Simiduia agarivorans SA1 = DSM 21679: one gene and its partner. The protein of the gene in region 1 interacts with the protein of each later gene in a pairwise test. Links are inferred from orthologs where the notes say so. Each region holds a gene or a part of one and is shown on either strand. Other genes may lie near its edges.

Region 1 (8,379 bases):
GTTCGTCGGCTTGTGCCTGGAGTTGCGTTTGGACTTCGGTGAGATCCATTGGGATGTCACCACCATAAGCAAAGGTCAGCGGTTCAAGCACATGCACCAGCGTGAGCCGGGCATTGTGATTTCGGGAAATCTGCCGGGCCCGCTCGATAATCTGGGCTGATTCGGGCGACAGATCTACGCCGACGAGCAGGTGAGAATAGTTATTCATTGGCATCTCCTGATAAGCTCAGTCTCAGTCCATACTAGCCTGCGCAGATCCGCAGAAAAAGGCAACTCATATTTGGGGGTAGCGTGAGCTATACAACCTGGCTTGTAATTTTAGCGGTCATCGCGCTTTGCATAGGGCCTGTGATGATGTTTCAGCCCAGTGCGCGCGATAAACGTCTGGCCAGCCTGCGCAGCCAGGCCATTAGCCGTGGCGCCCGTGTATCACTGGGTTCGGGCCAGGCGCAGGGTTTTACCCGCTATTCGATGCCGTGGCAGGCCAAGCGTCGCGATCGGAATTTCTGGCGTCTGATGCGGAAAAACTACTCGCATCCGGTGCATTTAGCGGAGTTCTGGTCGGTGGAGTCTACGTCCGAACCCGACCCGTCGGAGCGCGAATGGCTGACCCAGCAATTGCATGCATTACCTGCGTCCATAGGCTTTGTGGAAGCTGCGCCCGACGGCGTGGCGCTATTCTGGTCTGAACCGGCAGGCAAGGAGGAGTTGGCGTTTATTCTGCAATGGCTTGAGGTCGCGGCCGGTCGTTGACTTGGCGCTTCAGGCCTTGCCCTCCGGGGCTTACAGGCTGGCCCGTACTTGTCGTTGCCGCTTTTCGGTGGGTGGATACACACCTTCAAAACGGCGCCTAAATTACGAACCAGCCTGTAAGCCTGAGCATGCAAGGGGTTTTTCAACAGCCTGCTATCTATCGGTGCTGGTCGTCATTATCCGCAAGCATATCGTCCAGCATGGGCTCTGCTGTGTTGGCCTGTTTTTCGGGATTGAATTGAGATTCAGGCATGAGCGTTTCGCTGATTGACTGTCGATTGCTCTCGATAATTTCCACCAGCTGTCGGCTCATCTCGTGCCGTCGCGGATCTGAATGGGTCGACTGTACCAACATCTGGCGCGCCTTTTTGTAGTAGGCCTGGGCCGAAAACAGATTGCTTTTGTTGGTGGCCTTGTGACCTTGCGCCACCATGGATATCACGTCCACCATCAGGTGTTGGTAGGCCAGTTCTTTCAGAAACGCCTGCATTTCCTCGAGTGTGATTTTATTGTGACTCTGACGGTGCCGGATCACTTTGGCTGCTTCCGTCAAATGCTTTTGTGCCATGGCGATTTTTACGTCAGACTCCATGATCCTGTTGGGGCGCGTTTGTCTTTCCGTGATTTGCTGGCTGCGGGCTTCAGCGGAATTGAGTGCCGATTCCAGATAAGGCAGGGAGGAATCCAGTTCTATCATCATTTTGTACATATCGATGATTTCATCGTTGATTTGGGTGAGGATATCCGGGCTCTCCACCAGTGGACTCACCTGGAGCAACAAGGATTCCAGCTCGTCGACCCGGAGCTTTAATTTGTGCAGCCGGATCCGCCGCGAGCGGAGTCGTTCCTCGCGTTGGTTGGCAATGCTGACCACGAGTAAGGAAAGCAGTGCGATAGAGCAAAAAATGATCAGGTAGGCCAATTCTGGGTCCTGAAGCTAAAAATTTTCACAAGGCTGTCGGCCGGTTCCGCTAAAGCTTGAAGGCTTGCGGGATAAATTTTATAAAAATCAGTAGGTTAAGTGCCGTTTTGTGTAGTGACTCCAGACTCAGTTTAGACCCTGATTCTGGGCTTTTTGTGCCGATGTGCTAAACACTTATCACTTGACCCTGTGAGTTTCAGGTTTTATATATGCGCACCCTGAGTTGCTGCCAATGGCGTTTGCGGGGCCTGTTCGCCTTGTACAAGTCCCGATGGGGTCTTATAAATAGTTTTGTCAGTTGCGCGTATATAAAGAACAAAGAAGCAAAATTCGAGAATTTTTATGGCTAAAGCACTTGTCATCGTGGAATCCCCGGCCAAGGCAAAAACGATCAATAAATACCTGGGCAGTGATTTCGTCGTTAAGTCCAGCGTGGGGCATATCCGCGACCTACCCACCAGTGGCAGTGCAAAGGGTGCCGTAGACCCAAAGGAGCGGGCCAGGCAAGCCGCCATAACGCGCAAAATGTCGCCGGAAGAAAAGGCCAGGCACAAGGAAACCAAAGCCCGGGAACAACTGATCAACCGCATGGGCATCGACCCTGAGCATCATTGGCAGGCCCAATACGCAATCTTGCCGGGCAAGGAAAAAGTGGTTGCTGAATTGCGCTCACTGGCGGCCAAAGCCGATGAAATTTATCTCGCAACGGACTTGGACCGCGAAGGAGAGGCCATTGCCTGGCACCTGCGGGAAGCCATTGGTGGTGATGAATCACGCTACAAGCGCGTAGTGTTCAACGAGATTACCAAATCCGCTATTCAGGAGGCGTTTTCGGAACCCGGCTCGCTGGATATGGACCGCGTAAACGCACAGCAGGCCCGCCGCTTTCTGGACCGGGTGGTGGGTTATATGGTGTCTCCCCTGTTGTGGGAAAAGGTTGCACGCGGGCTGTCTGCCGGGCGGGTTCAGTCTGTTGCGGTGCGTTTGTTGGTCGAGCGTGAACGTGAAATCCGCGCCTTTGTTCCCGAAGAATACTGGGATATTTTTGCCAATCTGACCAACCAGCAACAGCAGTCATTGCGCTTTGAAGTCAAACGCCATGCAGGGCAGGCATTCAAGCCGTTGAACGAAGCCGATGCCATGGTGGCGGTTAAGGCTTTGCAGCCGGCCGAGTTCAGGGTGGCAGAGCGGGAAGACAAACCCACAAAATCAAAACCGTCGGCGCCGTTTATCACCTCTACTTTGCAACAGGCTGCCAGTACGCGGCTTGGCTTCTCGGTCAAGAAAACCATGATGATGGCGCAACGGCTGTATGAGGCGGGCTACATCACCTACATGCGAACGGACTCGACCAATTTATCTGCGGAAGCCGTGAACGCCTGTCGTCACTACATCCAGTCACAGTTCGGGGATCGTTACCTGCCCGAAGCGCCTAATACCTACGGCAGCAAAGAGGGTGCACAAGAGGCTCACGAAGCCATCCGGCCGTCCGAAGTAACCTTGATGCCCACGCAACTCAAAGGCATGGAGCGGGATGCCGAGCGCTTGTATGCCTTGATCTGGCAGCAATTTGTGGCCTGTCAGATGACGCCAGCTGAATTTACATCGACCTCCGTTGTGGTACATGCGGCGGACTACGAGTTGCGCACCCGCGGGCGCGTGATCCGGTTTGATGGTTTTATGAAAGTCATGCCGCCGCAAGCCAAAAAAGACGAAGACGTGGTATTGCCCGACGTGAAAGTGGGCGAGCTGTTGAACCTGGTCAAACTCGAGCCAAACCAGCATTTCACCAAGCCGCCCGCACGATACTCGGAAGCGGCGTTGGTGAAAGAGCTTGAAAAGCGCGGTATTGGCCGGCCTTCAACCTACGCTGCGATTATTTCCACCATTCAGGATCGGGGTTACGCGCGTCTGGAAGGGCGGCGGTTCTTTGCTGAAAAAATGGGGGACATCGTCACCGAGCGCCTGGTCGAAAGCTTCGATGATCTGATGGCTTACTCCTTTACCGCAGAGTTGGAGCAATCGTTGGATCAGATCGCGACCGGTGAGCGCGGCTGGCAGGACGTACTGGACGAGTTTTACCAGAACTTTTCCAAGAAACTGGCAGAAGCCAAAGCGGCCGACGGCGGTATGCGCGCCAATGATCCCACCGATACCGATATCGCCTGCGGTCAGTGTGGCCGCCATATGCAGATTCGCACTGGCTCGACGGGTGTGTTTCTGGGTTGCTCGGGCTACGGTTTACCACCCAAAGAGCGATGCAAAAATACCATGAATCTGGTGTCCGGCGATGAAGTGATCAGTGCCGATGACGAGGACGCAGAGACTCAGGCATTGCGCAAAAAGCGGCGCTGCAAATTGTGCCGTGCGGCCATGGACAGCTACCTGCTGGATGAAACGCGCAAGCTGCACATCTGCGGCAACAACCCCGATTGTTCCGGTTTTGAAGTGGAAGCCGGTAGCTTCAAGATCAAAGGTTACGATGGGCCCACGCTCGAGTGCGATAAGTGTGGCAGCGAAATGCAGCTCAAAACCGGCCGCTTTGGCAAGTACTTTGGCTGCACCAATGAGGCCTGTAAGAACACCCGCAAGCTGCTTAAAAATGGCGAAGCGGCACCCCCCAAAATGGATCCGGTGCCCATGCCGGAACTGGCTTGCCAGAAAGTGGACGACACCTACATCCTGCGCGATGGTGCTGCAGGTTTGTTCCTGGCTGCCAGTCAGTTTCCGAAAAACCGCGAGACCCGGGCACCGCTGGTGAGCGAATTGCTACCGCACAAGGATGAGATCGATTCCAAATATGCGTTTCTTATGAAGGCGCCTGTTGTGGACGACGAAGGTAATCCCACGCTGGTCCGGTTCAACCGGAAAGAAAAAACCCACTACGTCCAGTCTGAAGTGGATGGTAAGGCATCGGGTTGGAAAGCCGTGTACGAAGGCGGCAAGTGGGTGACCGAGGTGGCACGTAAAGCCAAAAAAGCCCCGGTCAAGAAAAAGGCAACCAAGAAAAAAGCCCCGGCCAAAAAGGCCTGAGCCATGGCCGCCAGCCTGAATCAACAATTTGCCTGGTGTGAGCTGCTGCTGGCCCAATGGGGCGCTGACAGTCTGCCGTGGCGACAGGACGCGTTGGTGCAGTCGCTCAGCTGGCACCTGCACATCGCCTATTGTGCGTTGCTGCGCGATATGGCGGGCGCTGCGCGTTTGCCGCTGACGGTGGCGCCTACCAGTGTTCTCGCCCTGATCGAACGAATCCCGGACGGCCGTAACTGCCCTGCCGAGTGGGAAGAGCTGGCGCAGCTGGAGTCCGGGGATAGTTGGCTTTCGGCTTTACGCTCACAGCCGGCGACGCCCGCCCAGGTATTGGACACAGGACAAGCGCAAAACGCCTTGATTGCCTCGAGCCAGGGTGCGGCTCTGGATGTGAATGGTTGCCGCGAGGCGCTGGTGGCGCTCAAACGCTTCACCGAGCGCTGGCGAGAACTCGGGCAGGAGTACTAGCGGCTTTCGCTGCCTCCAGACCGGCGCGCATGATATGCAAAATACTGTTAGACTAGCGTCTGAATGCAGTCAGGAGTAAGCATGTCCTCTGATTTATACGAAATCATTGAGCTCTCAACCGGTGAAATCGCATTGCGGCGGGCAGCGGAAGAGGGTGAGCCGCTGGTGGTGATTAAGTTCTCCGAGGAGTCCTTGTATTTCTTGAAGGATGCTAAGTACGAAGTTGCCAAGGCCATGATTGAAGCCGGTATGGAAGCCGCCGGTGAGGCAGCTATAGCGTCCGGCATAGAGCCTGACGGTGGCGATATCACCCGCGATCAAACCAAAACACTGCATTGATCTCAAGGGGCTGATGGTGACACGGCTGGCCAGCCGCAATGGCCGGCATTAAAACCACCCAAGCCTTAATTAATCCCGGGATTCGCGATCCCAGTTCGTGCGGCTTACCTTTCAATATTGCCCTGACAGGGTTTTTAACCGTGTTCTAGTGCAAGTTGCCTTTTACCAGGAGCGCCCTGCAATTCCCAATGCTTGCGGCTTGCTCCATTTCCGCCGTAATGGCCGATTCAGCGTTGATTTCAGCAACCACCGTATGGCTGTTCCCTGCGGCGAGAGCCTCCCAGGTCATCCACAGTGCACTTTCGGGCGAGTCGGCCCGGATTACCCTGATGCTGCGAGGGTTTAATCCTTGCTGTCGTAACCACGCCTGGCTGATGCTGCCGTGGCTGATGATGGTAAGCCAGCGCTGGTCATCTTCATTGCCCAGAAAGCGCAGCATGGGCAGTAATAGCGCCGATTGCTGGCTCCAGGGAATGATCAGCTCGGTGACCCGATGCTCTGGGGCATGGGGCTGGGTAAAGGCGTTGGGGGATTGTTGCAGCGCCAGATTCATCACAGTTTACCCCGGCGCATGACACCCACGCTCAAGCCTTCGATGGCAAATTCTTCCGATTTAAGGTCGACTTCAATGACCTCAAAGTCCGGGTTTTCCGGGTGCAGTCTCACGCTGGCACTGCCGCGCTTGTGCTCAAACCGTTTGACCGTCACATCATCGCCAATGCGCGCCACCACAATATCGCCATTGCGGGCGTTCTGTGTGCTGTGTACCGCTAACAGATCCCCATCGAGTATGCCGATGTCTTTCATACTCATCCCATGTACGCGCAGCAGGTAGTCGGCGCGGGGGCTGAAAAAATTGGCGGGCACTTCGCAATACTCTTCGATATTTTCTTCGGCCAGTATGGGGTTGCCCGCGGCCACCCGGCCCACCAGAGGCAGGCCGGTTTCTGACTCCGGTAACCGGATGCCCCGGGATGCGCCGGCCACCATCTCAATGGCACCTTTGCGCGCCAGCGCCTTCAGGTGTTCCTCCGCGGCATTGGCCGATCGGAAGCCCAGTTCTTGTGCGATCTCGGCACGGGTTGGCGGGTAGCCGGTTTCATCAATGCAGCGTTTGATCAGGTCGAGCACTTCCTGTTGACGGGCGGTGAGTTTGATCATCCGTAGCTCCTGAGGCTGGTCTGTTTATTTGTACAGTTGCTGTGATTATATACAGTAAAATTTATTCGGCAAGCAGTTGCGGGGAATAGCTATACTGAATTGGAAGGAAAAGAGAATAGTGCATTGATATATAAGGAGTTTTTATGTTTGATGCAAAAATGCCAGAAGCCTGGCGGGTGCTGCGAATTCAATCTGAACTGGTGGATGGGATAGAGCAGCTGATCAAAATCAAAGGTGCTGTGACCGTATTCGGCAGCGCCCGTACGCCGGAAGAACATCCCTATTATGCGGCGGCGGAAACCCTGGGTCGCCTGATGGCAGAAGCCGGGGTGCCGGTGATTACCGGTGGCGGACCCGGCATCATGGAGGCGGCCAATAAGGGCGCGAAGGACGCCGGCGGCGTCAGTATCGGGCTCAATATCACTTTACCCATGGAGCAGGCGCCCAATCCCTACCAGACCATCAGTCTGACTTTCCGGTATTTCTTTGTCCGCAAGCTCATGTTTGTCAAACACGCGGTCGGGTTTGTAATCATGCCGGGCGGTTTTGGTACCCTCGATGAGCTGTTCGAAGCTCTCACCCTGGTTCAGACCGGCAAAGTGGCCAGCTTTCCGATTGTGTTGGTGAATCGTGAATACTGGGCCGGGCTGGTGGACTGGTTAAAAAACCGGATGTTGGCCGATGGCAATATCAATCTGGAGGATATGGCGCTGGTGCAGGTGGTCGATACGCCGGAACAGGCCGCCGATATTATCAAAGCCCACCTGGTGGCACGCAATGCGGGGTCCAGTTAAGGGGGTGTTTCAGGCATCGTCAAAGCCCTCGAACGTATCGCCCTCTAGCAGGTCGATGACGCTGTCGGGATCAAACGGTGTGGTGGAATCATTATCTGGCGCGTTGGGTAGGGTTGCGGTGTCACCAAAGCCCGCCATCGCATCTTCGGGCTCTGCGGCGTATTGCAGCGCCAGTGCCTGCCAGTTTTCTGCATCCAGCTCGTCGAGGTCGCCATCAACGTACTGGATGGCGATGCTGGCGGTATGCTCGTCGATCGCCACAATCTCAAAATGCTGACCGGTTTCGACGTTCAGATACCATTGTCCGGTGCGCGCCAGTATTTTCATCATTGCCACCTCCTCAAACACTATACGCCCACCGGTGATTTTTTACACAATGGGTATCCTTGACAGAAAATTAATGTAAACGTATGTTCGAAAGCTTATATTGACTGCCACGCCTGAACATTCAAGAGACTGTCCATGTCACAACCCGATACCGTAGCCCGCATTCTCGATGCAGCCGAAGCGCTGTTTGCCGAGCGGGGTTTTGCGGAAACATCACTCAGAACCATTACCAGCACCGCCGGTGTCAATCTGGCTGCGGTTAACTACCACTTTGGGTCGAAAAAAGAACTGATTCAGGCGGTTTTCGCCCGCTTTCTCACGCCATTCTGCCAGGAGCTTGAGCGTTCATTGGTCAAGCTGGTTGACCGCAAGGGAACCGAGCTGTCGCCGGAAGATTTGCTCGAATGCCTGTTTTCCACCATATGTGACGGTTCGGAGGAGGGCAGTTATGCCGCCCAGCGCTTTATGCGGTTGTTGGGGCTCGCCTATGCCCAGTCGCAAGGCCATATCCGGCGGTTTATCATTGCCCGTTATGGCGAGCACTATCAGCGATTCACCGGCTTGCTGAAAAAAGCGGCGCCTGAA
Region 2 (8,147 bases), 1.3 Mb from region 1 along the record:
GCTGGTGGATGACAAGTTTATCTACGTGCGCGGTCTGGGTGAACGTTATTCCTCGGCCCAGCTCAACTCGGCGCTGGTGCCTTCACCGGACTTGCAGCGCAATGTGATTCCGCTCGATATTTTTCCGGCAGAGGTGATTGAGTCGCTGGCGGTGCAAAAAGTTTACTCCGCCGACATGCCGGCTAATTTTGGTGGCGGTAACGTGGATATCCGCACCCGCGCGTTGCCCAACGACCTGCTGGTGAATGTTACCGTGGGCAGCGGTTGGAGCTCGGCCAGTACGGGCAAAGACGGCCTGACCTACAATGGCGGTGGTGACGATGCGCTGGGTACCGATGACGGAACGCGGGCGTTGCCCGCTGAAATCACCCAGGCGATACAGACCTATCGCGGCGACATTTCGGTTGCCAATATTTTCCAGACACTGAATAAAGATGGCGGCTTTCACACCATCCCGGAAGCGCAGGCCATTAACCGGAAAATTGCCGCGTCGCTCAATCGCGATATTGATATCACCACAAAATCCAATGGCCCCGACAAAAAAATCAAAGCTGGCGTGGGATACAACTTCGATTTAAGCGACGACTGGAACCTGGGCTTTATTGCCATGGGTTCGTACGACAATAAAGTGCGCAACAAAGATCGCACCAACCGCAGTTCGAACAATCCCGAGCGCATTTATTCCGACACCCAACGCACCGTGGATGAAGTCTCGCTCAATGGTTTTGGCAGCGTGGGCCTGGCCTATGGGTTGGATCACCAGATCGATTACACCCATTTATTCATCCGCGATACTGACGATGAGGCCAGCATAACCACCGGTTTCAATGCCAATAATGCCGAGATCGACAGTGGTAACCAATACGTCACCTACGAACTCCGGTACGAAGAACGGGAGCTGCGCACCAACCAATTGCGGGGTGAACACAAGTTGGTCTCCACCTTCAATGACGTGGTGTACGAACTGCCATTCCGGTGGGCGGACGATCTGGCGTTCGAATGGTTTTACTCGGATTCCAAGGCCACCACTGACAAGCCCAACGAAGTATCTGTGGAAGGCATGAATGCCATTGATATGGATACCGGTGCGGTGCTCAGCACCCGAATTGAAGACCTGTCGACGGCGGCGGTATTCCGTTTTACCGATCTGGCCGACAATGTGGAAAGCTATGGTTGGGATCTGGTATTGCCTGTCGAAGGCGATAACTACCGGCTGGAACTGAGCGGTGGTTACGATGGTTCCCGCAAGGATCGCAGCTATCTGGGCACCACGGTCAATATCGATACGTCCAATGCCGATCCCGATGCTTTGGCTGGTACCCCCGGCGAGGCTCTCTGCTGTGGTCGCATTGAGGACCGGGACAACGGTTTTATTGCATCGCTGGGTTCCGCCGAAGCTGAATCCTATTTGGCTGCGCAAACGCTGGATGCCTGGTACGGCAAGTTCGATGTAACCTGGAATGACACCTGGCGCGTGTCCGGCGGTCTCCGTCGGGAAGATTTCAAGCAGGCGGCGCTGCCTATCGATACGCTGGATTTTGATAATCAGCTGCGCGTGTCCGATGACGAGCTGGCAGATATTGTGGTGGCGGAGGCGAAAAACTATCCGTCATTGTCCATGACCTATATGACCCAGGATTTCTGGGCTGAAACCTTTCAGTTCCGCTTGGGTTACGGCGGTACCACGGTGCGCCCGGATCTGCGGGAAGTGGCAGTGGTGCAATACATCGACCCGGTGACGGATTACCGCGTGGTGGGTAACCCCTACCTGCAAACATCGGATCTGCAGAACTACGATGCCCGGGGGGAGTGGTTTTTTGATAATGGCAACAGCTTCACGGTGTCGTTGTTTCACAAAAATATCGATTCGCCCATCGAAACCATTCGCGCCGCCGGCTCCGATGACAACGTGGTGTTGACCTTTGTTAACGCGGAAGAAGCCCAGCTCACCGGTGTGGAAATGGAATGGTTGTATGACATGCAACCGATCGGTGCCGAAGGCTTTTTCGTCTCCGGAAACGTCACTTACAGTGACTCGGAAATCACCATTACCGATACGGATATCGGCTTAACCAATAATAAGCGCCGCATGACCGGCCATTCGAAAGAAGTGGCCAACATTCAAGTGGGCTTTGACTCGCCCGATGGATATCACTCGGCGACGCTGGCATATAACTTCTTCGGTGAGCGCATTCTGTTTGCCGCCCGCGATGGTGCAGATGATGCCTACGAGCAGCCGTTCAATTCACTGGATCTGAACTACGCCTTTTATCCCATGGAGAATCTCAGCGTGCGGTTACGCCTGACCAACCTGCTTAATCAGGAACGTGAGGTGAAACAGGACGGCGTGGTGATTCTTGAGGAAGTGGCCGATCGCACACTCAGCCTTGGCGTAAAGTGGGATTTGTAACCCTTGCTGATAGGAGGTAGGGACAGCACAAGGCACAAGGACGTGCCGCTCTACTCGCGGTCCGGGGCATTCGCATAACCCTCGGGTACCGCGCCCATACGCACAAGATGTGGCAGACCTGGTAGCGGTCAACGACCGAGCTCCAGACGGGAGTAAACACCAGGTCGCAAGCCCACACACCGCTTACACCCTCGGTGGCGATGGCCACCTTTTTTTTTGCTTGCCGCGCTGTGCTACTATGCGGTTTTGCCTGCCGTAACATGCTTCTCGACCAATTTGCCGCGCTCGACCAATTGCTGGTGGACCATCGCCATTTGTGGCAGATCGACCCATTTCATCTGACCGATTATCCGGTCACCTGGGAGACCGGCCTGGTGCAGTGGCTGGAGCAGCAATCGCTGGACCAGCTGGCGGGTTTTACGCCGGGTCTGTTTGACGCTGCGCCGGCCCCATTGCCGTCGTCCGATCGCTGGCAATCCCTGACCCGGGTGCCCGAGCGCCGCTTGTCCAGCCGCATTGACGATCGTTTCTTCAGTCAGCACATTCCCGGCCGCAAGTGGCAACAGATTCAGTATTTTGCTGGCGCCACGCCATTGCCTGAAGGTGCAGTGCTTGAATGGTGTGCGGGTAAAGGCCATCTGGGGCGGTTACTGGCGCATACCAGCGGCCAACCGGTGACCAGCCTTGAGTGGCAAGATGCCTTGTGCCAGGCCGGCAATGCCCTGGCCAGGCAAAAGCAACTGGATCAGCGCTTTGTCTGTACAGACGTGCTGTCGACGGGTATTGAAGCGCACTTCACCCATCATCACACGGCAGTGGCACTGCATGCCTGTGGCGATTTACACCTGAATTTAATCCGCCATTGGCCGGCCAGTGGCGTATTGGCCTGCGCACCCTGTTGTTACCATCTCAGCGCCACCCCGGAACCCCTGAGTGATGCCGGTAAGCGCAGCGCGCTGGGTTTGCGCGCGCGCGATTTGCATTTGCCGCTGCAGGAATTTGTCACCGGTGGTGCCGGCAGCCGGCGCCTTCGCGATCGCCAATTGTTGTGGCGGATGGCGTTTGACGCCTGGCAACGCGCACATCGTGGTGTTGACGAATACTTGCCCTTGCCAACCCTGAAAACCAGCCAGTTAAATGACTCGGTACTTGCGTTTTTCCAGTGGGCAGCGGAGGAAAAAGGGTTGGCGCTGGCGCCGGATTTTGATCCTGCCCCCTGGTTGGCCAAAGGCCAGGCGCGGGCAGATCGCGTGCGTCGGATGGAGTGGGTCAGTCATTGGTTCCGTCGCCCGCTGGAGTTGTGGCTGGTATTGGATCGCGCCCTCTTGCTTGAACAAAAAGGCGCTGCGGTAGAAGTGGTGGCTTTTTGCCCCTATCATCTGACGCCCCGCAATCTTCTGATCATCGCCAAGGGCCTATGAACATCACGCCTTCTGATTACCCGGCACCGACACCTGCGCCCTCGGGATTGGGTGCTGAAGTGCCCCGGCTGCGCATTTTTATTGCCAACAAACCACCCATAGAACCTTATGCCAGTGCAACCGCGTGTGCACCGGTGGTTGAAGGCGAATTGGCGCACCTGGTGAGCCAGTGTTCCAATCATTGGCGCAAGGTGTTTAATGTGCTGGCGAAATTGCAATTTGCCCTGGCCCAACGACAAGCGGGGTGGAGCCAGGAAAATCACAGCCGTTGGCAAGCGCTGCGTGATCGTGAGTTGTTGCAGAAGCCCGGGCAGTTGCAGCTTTGGTTTGGTGCTGCGCACCCGCCCGGCGCTGCGATCGATGTGGTTTGCGGGAAACAATTTGCTGGCGCGCAGGCGTTGCCGCTGCAATGGCAGTGCGCGCATTTTGCCCGCTCGCCGGAACGACGCTTACTGGTCAGCCCCTACCCGGATTACCGGCAGCTTACCAATGAGCGGATTGAACGACTCGCCGACATGATTGTTGCGTTATGACTGAGCCAACCATCAACGGTGCTTACGCGGTTGCCGCCGGTCGGGCCGAAGCGGAAACCGAGGTCAGGAAAAGCCGCTTCATTGCCTGGGCAGACCGGGCGCAAACCCGTGAGCAGGCCATGGCGTTGCTGGCGGATGCAAAAGCCCGTTATCCGGATGCGCGCCACCATTGCTGGGCCTACCTGCTGGGCCCGGGACTGACGCCTGCATCGCAGGCTTTTTCCGACGACGGCGAGCCCGGTGGGACAGCGGGCAAACCGATGCTTAACGTTTTGAGCCATAAAGGCATTGGCGATATTGCGGTGGTGGTGATCCGGTATTTCGGTGGTATCAAACTCGGCGCGGGCGGGTTGGTGCGGGCTTATTCTCAGGCCACGCAAGCCGTGATTGACCAATTGGAAACCACGATGATCACGCCCGTGAGTCACTATACCGTGATCGCCGATTACGCTGCAGAACAATGGCTTCGGCATTGGCTGGGGCAGCATCAGGGGGAGTTGGTGGCGGTGGAGTACGCCGATCAGGTGACTTACCGGCTGGCCCTGCCGCAGCAATTTTTTGCAGATCTGCAGGCACCATTGGCCGCCTCTGGCTGGTCGTTGTTACCGGATGAATCGGATAAAAAATGTTGAAGCCAGGACTGAATGCCTTTGCAATTGTACTGTTGCTGGCCGGGTTGATCGCCTGTGGCAAGCCGCCGGCTTGTCCGGATGTGAGCTTACCGCTGCCACCGGCGAATGCAGGTTGCCTGGTGATTCAGGAGCGTCAGGTGCTGATGGTGCGTGAACTTACCGGCAAGATCAGCCTGCCCGGTGGCACCAGCGAGCGGGGCGAATCGGCGCAGTGTACGGCCTGGCGTGAAACCTTCGAAGAGACTGGTCTGGCGGTACAGGTGGGAGCACGGATGCAAGTGTTTGATAACGGCTTTAGTCTGTTCCGCTGTACTACGGCACCCGGGGCCTACGGACAATCACAGGTGCCTGGCCTGGCCGGCGAAATCCGGGAGGTGTTGTGGCTGAACGAATCTCAATTGGGCGACTACGCCTGGCGTTTCCCGTCGCAACAGGCCATGATCCGCGCCGCTTTACAGCAATAGCAAAGACCTGCCCCCAGACCTGGTTGCGGGTTTGGTGTTGGCTGCTAAGCTATTGAAACTACGTCGAATTTTCAGGTTGGGGTTTGCATTGCGCTATTGGTTGCTGGCGTTATTCTTAGTAATAGATGTAGGTTGTATGCGGGTAATCGCGGATGACGACCTGACGATCTATGGCGAGCTGACGCCAGGATTGGCACACCAGAATGCCGACGGTGCGCAGAGCGGTTTATTGATCGATGTGATGCGCATGCTGCAGCGGCGTACCGGTCATGCAGGCCAGCTCCAGATGGTGCCCTGGGTAAGGGGGTATCGCTCCACACTTCAGAACCAAGCACCGGTGGCCTTGTTCGCGGCGGCTTTTAATGAAGAAAGGCGCGCGTTGTTCTACTGGGTCGGGCCGTTGGTGGATGTGCAATGGTGCTTTTCCGTGCTCGACGACAGCGGGTTAACCGGGCTCAGCCTCGAGCAGGCGCGCGAGTTACCCGCCATTGGTGTGGTTAAAAATGACGCGCGCGAGGCTTTGTTACGCCGCTTGGGTTTTACCAATCTGCTGTTGGTTGAATCTGACGACGAGAACGTGAGGATGCTGCAGCGTGGCCGCACCAGCGCCTGGCTCAGCAGCACCATCACTGACCGTTTGCACTTATCGAAAGTGGGCTTGGGCAAGGAATCCATCCGGCATTTGCACTGCTTCGAACGTCAGGGACTGTTTCTGGTTTTCAACCGTGTCACGCCGGAACCGGTTTATGCGCAGTGGCGTGACGCGCTTGCCGCCGCGCGGGCCGATGGTGAGTTTGAGCAGATACTTGCGGCGTATGGTCAACAATTGCCGAGTACCAAAATCGATAAAAAGCGTTGATTTGCGTTTCGGTACTGGCGTTCTGATCTCACCGGTTGATGGAATGCATGGGTGAAAATTGTGCGCTGGTTCCGGCGCAGGCGGTGGCGCACGCAGTGGGGATGAACGGATTAAACCCTTGATATTTCTGTGGTTTCGTTCGCCATTGAGGTTGCCAAAATACCTCTGTTATTGAATACGTATGCATTGGTCTTGATCAAATTATCGGCAACCACTTAACTCCGGTGCGGGTTTATCCCCTAACTCAACCGGAGCGAAATAATGAATAAGAAAGTTCTGTCCGGGTGGCGAAATGCGCTGAAGAGCACAGCGGTCGCTGCCTCCCTTTGTATCCCTTCCCTGGCGTGCGCCGATGTCATTCTGCACGCGTTTAATTGGTCTTATACCGATGTAAAAAATAAGGCCAGTGAAATTTCCAGTATTGGCTACAAGGCCGTATTGGTGGCGCCACCGCTGAAGTCAGCCAAAAACGGTTGCGAATGGTGGCAACGTTATCAGCCGCAGGATTGGCGGGTGATTGATCACTGCCTGGGTAACAAAGAATCCTTCAAGGCCATGATCGATGCGTTGCAGGCGAAGGGTGTGGTGGTCTATGCAGACATCGTACTCAATCACATGGCCAACGAGCGCAATGGTGCCACCGACTTTCCCGGTAACAGCACATTGGTGGACTATGCCAACAACCGCACCTACTGGAATAAACAAAAACTGTTCGGCAATCTCGACAATGGTTTGCTGAGCCCGTGGGATTTTCACGAAGCCAAGTGCATCAGCAACTACAACGATGTGTGGCAGGTGCAGAACTGGCGTATTTGCGGCGCCTACCCCGACAAAGGATTGCCGGACCTTAACCCCAACAGCTACGTGGTGGATCAGCAGCGGGCTTATTTGCAGGCGCTGAAAAATCTGGGGGTAAAAGGTTTCCGGGTGGATGCTGCGAAGCACATGACCAACTGGCACATGAACCAGATTTTTACTTCGTCCATTAAAAGCGGTATGCATGTGTTTGGCGAAGTGATTACCGGCGGTGGCACTTCCAGCAGCGACTACCAGCAATTCCTTGGGCCCTACCTGAGTGGCACGGATCACGACGCCTATGATTTTCCGCTGTTGAATGCCATGCGTAATGCGTTGCAACCCAATGGCTGGATGTCATCGCTGGATAACCCGGTGGCCGGTGGCAATGCGCTGCCGGGTGATCGCGCTGTGACCATGCCGATTACCCATGACATTCCCACTAACGCCGGTTTCCGCTACCTGATCATGAACACCACCGACGAGCACCTGGCTTATGCCTACGTGCTGGGTCGCAAGGATGGCGCGCCGATGGTGTTCAGCGACCAGACCGGCACCGATGGCGGCCGTTGGGTGAATGACTACAAGCAAAGCGACATCAAAGCCATGGTGAAATTCCACAACCGCGTGAAAGGTCAGGGCCAGGAAGGTATCTGGGCCGATCAGTGTGTGTTGGCTTTCCGCCGCGGCAAAGAAGGCGTGGTAGGCATCAACAAATGCGGCGAGGAAAAATGGATCAAGCTCAATACCAATGAAAAATATTATTGGTACCGCAATTACACCGATGTGTTCAGTGGCGAAACCTTTTCCATTGACGCCAGTGTGAAATGGATTCGCATCCCACCGCGTGCCGCCCGTATGTGGACTGCCAGCTAAACAAAGCAACCAAAGTACCATGGGGTCTGACCCCTTGGTACTTTGGTTGTTTGGGCTGAATAAAAAAACGGGCGCGTTGCGCCCGTATCAAGGGCGGGATAGGGCCCGCCAGGGAAAGAGGAAAGGGTGTGGTGAAGGTGCCTTATTGGCTCAGGCC

Evidence for each region.
Region 2: the proteins of topA (region 1) and M5M_RS06725 interact in binary tests that used the Escherichia coli proteins (3 or more experiments, as listed by UniProt). The link is inferred for Simiduia agarivorans SA1 = DSM 21679 from one-to-one orthologs.

Annotation. Positions count from the first base shown.
Region 1 is NC_018868.3:247,011-255,389, forward strand. The notes cover bases 1,677-4,908. They hold topA (type I DNA topoisomerase), read left to right. Parts: upstream 1,677-2,017; coding sequence 2,018-4,708; downstream 4,709-4,908. Other genes in these bases: M5M_RS01145 (DUF6586 family protein), read left to right, coding at 4,712-4,908. Also shown: M5M_RS01125 (universal stress protein), read right to left, coding at 1-208; M5M_RS01130 (hypothetical protein), read left to right, coding at 352-753; M5M_RS01135 (hypothetical protein), read right to left, coding at 911-1,675; more of M5M_RS01145, read left to right, coding at 4,909-5,173; M5M_RS01150 (hypothetical protein), read left to right, coding at 5,255-5,512; M5M_RS01155 (cell division inhibitor SulA), read right to left, coding at 5,658-6,068; transcriptional repressor LexA, read right to left, coding at 6,065-6,673; M5M_RS01165 (LOG family protein), read left to right, coding at 6,817-7,467; M5M_RS19240 (DUF6763 family protein), read right to left, coding at 7,477-7,797; M5M_RS01175 (TetR/AcrR family transcriptional regulator), read left to right, coding at 7,930-8,379. UniProt on the Escherichia coli protein: Releases the supercoiling and torsional tension of DNA, which is introduced during the DNA replication and transcription, by transiently cleaving and rejoining one strand of the DNA duplex.
Region 2 is NC_018868.3:1,528,317-1,536,463, reverse strand. Bases 3,179-6,178 are described here. They hold M5M_RS06725 (IMPACT family protein), read left to right. Parts: upstream 3,179-4,360; coding sequence 4,361-4,996; downstream 4,997-6,178. Other genes in these bases: M5M_RS06715 (substrate-binding periplasmic protein), read left to right, coding at 5,597-6,178; M5M_RS19405 (NUDIX hydrolase), read left to right, coding at 4,990-5,460; M5M_RS06730 (DUF6942 family protein), read left to right, coding at 3,828-4,364; M5M_RS06735 (methyltransferase), read left to right, coding at 3,179-3,831. Outside these bases: M5M_RS06740 (TonB-dependent receptor domain-containing protein), read left to right, coding at 1-2,410; more of M5M_RS06735, read left to right, coding at 2,671-3,178; more of M5M_RS06715, read left to right, coding at 6,179-6,319; M5M_RS06710 (alpha-amylase family protein), read left to right, coding at 6,581-7,990; M5M_RS20965 (glycosyl hydrolase family 18 protein), read right to left, coding at 8,133-8,147.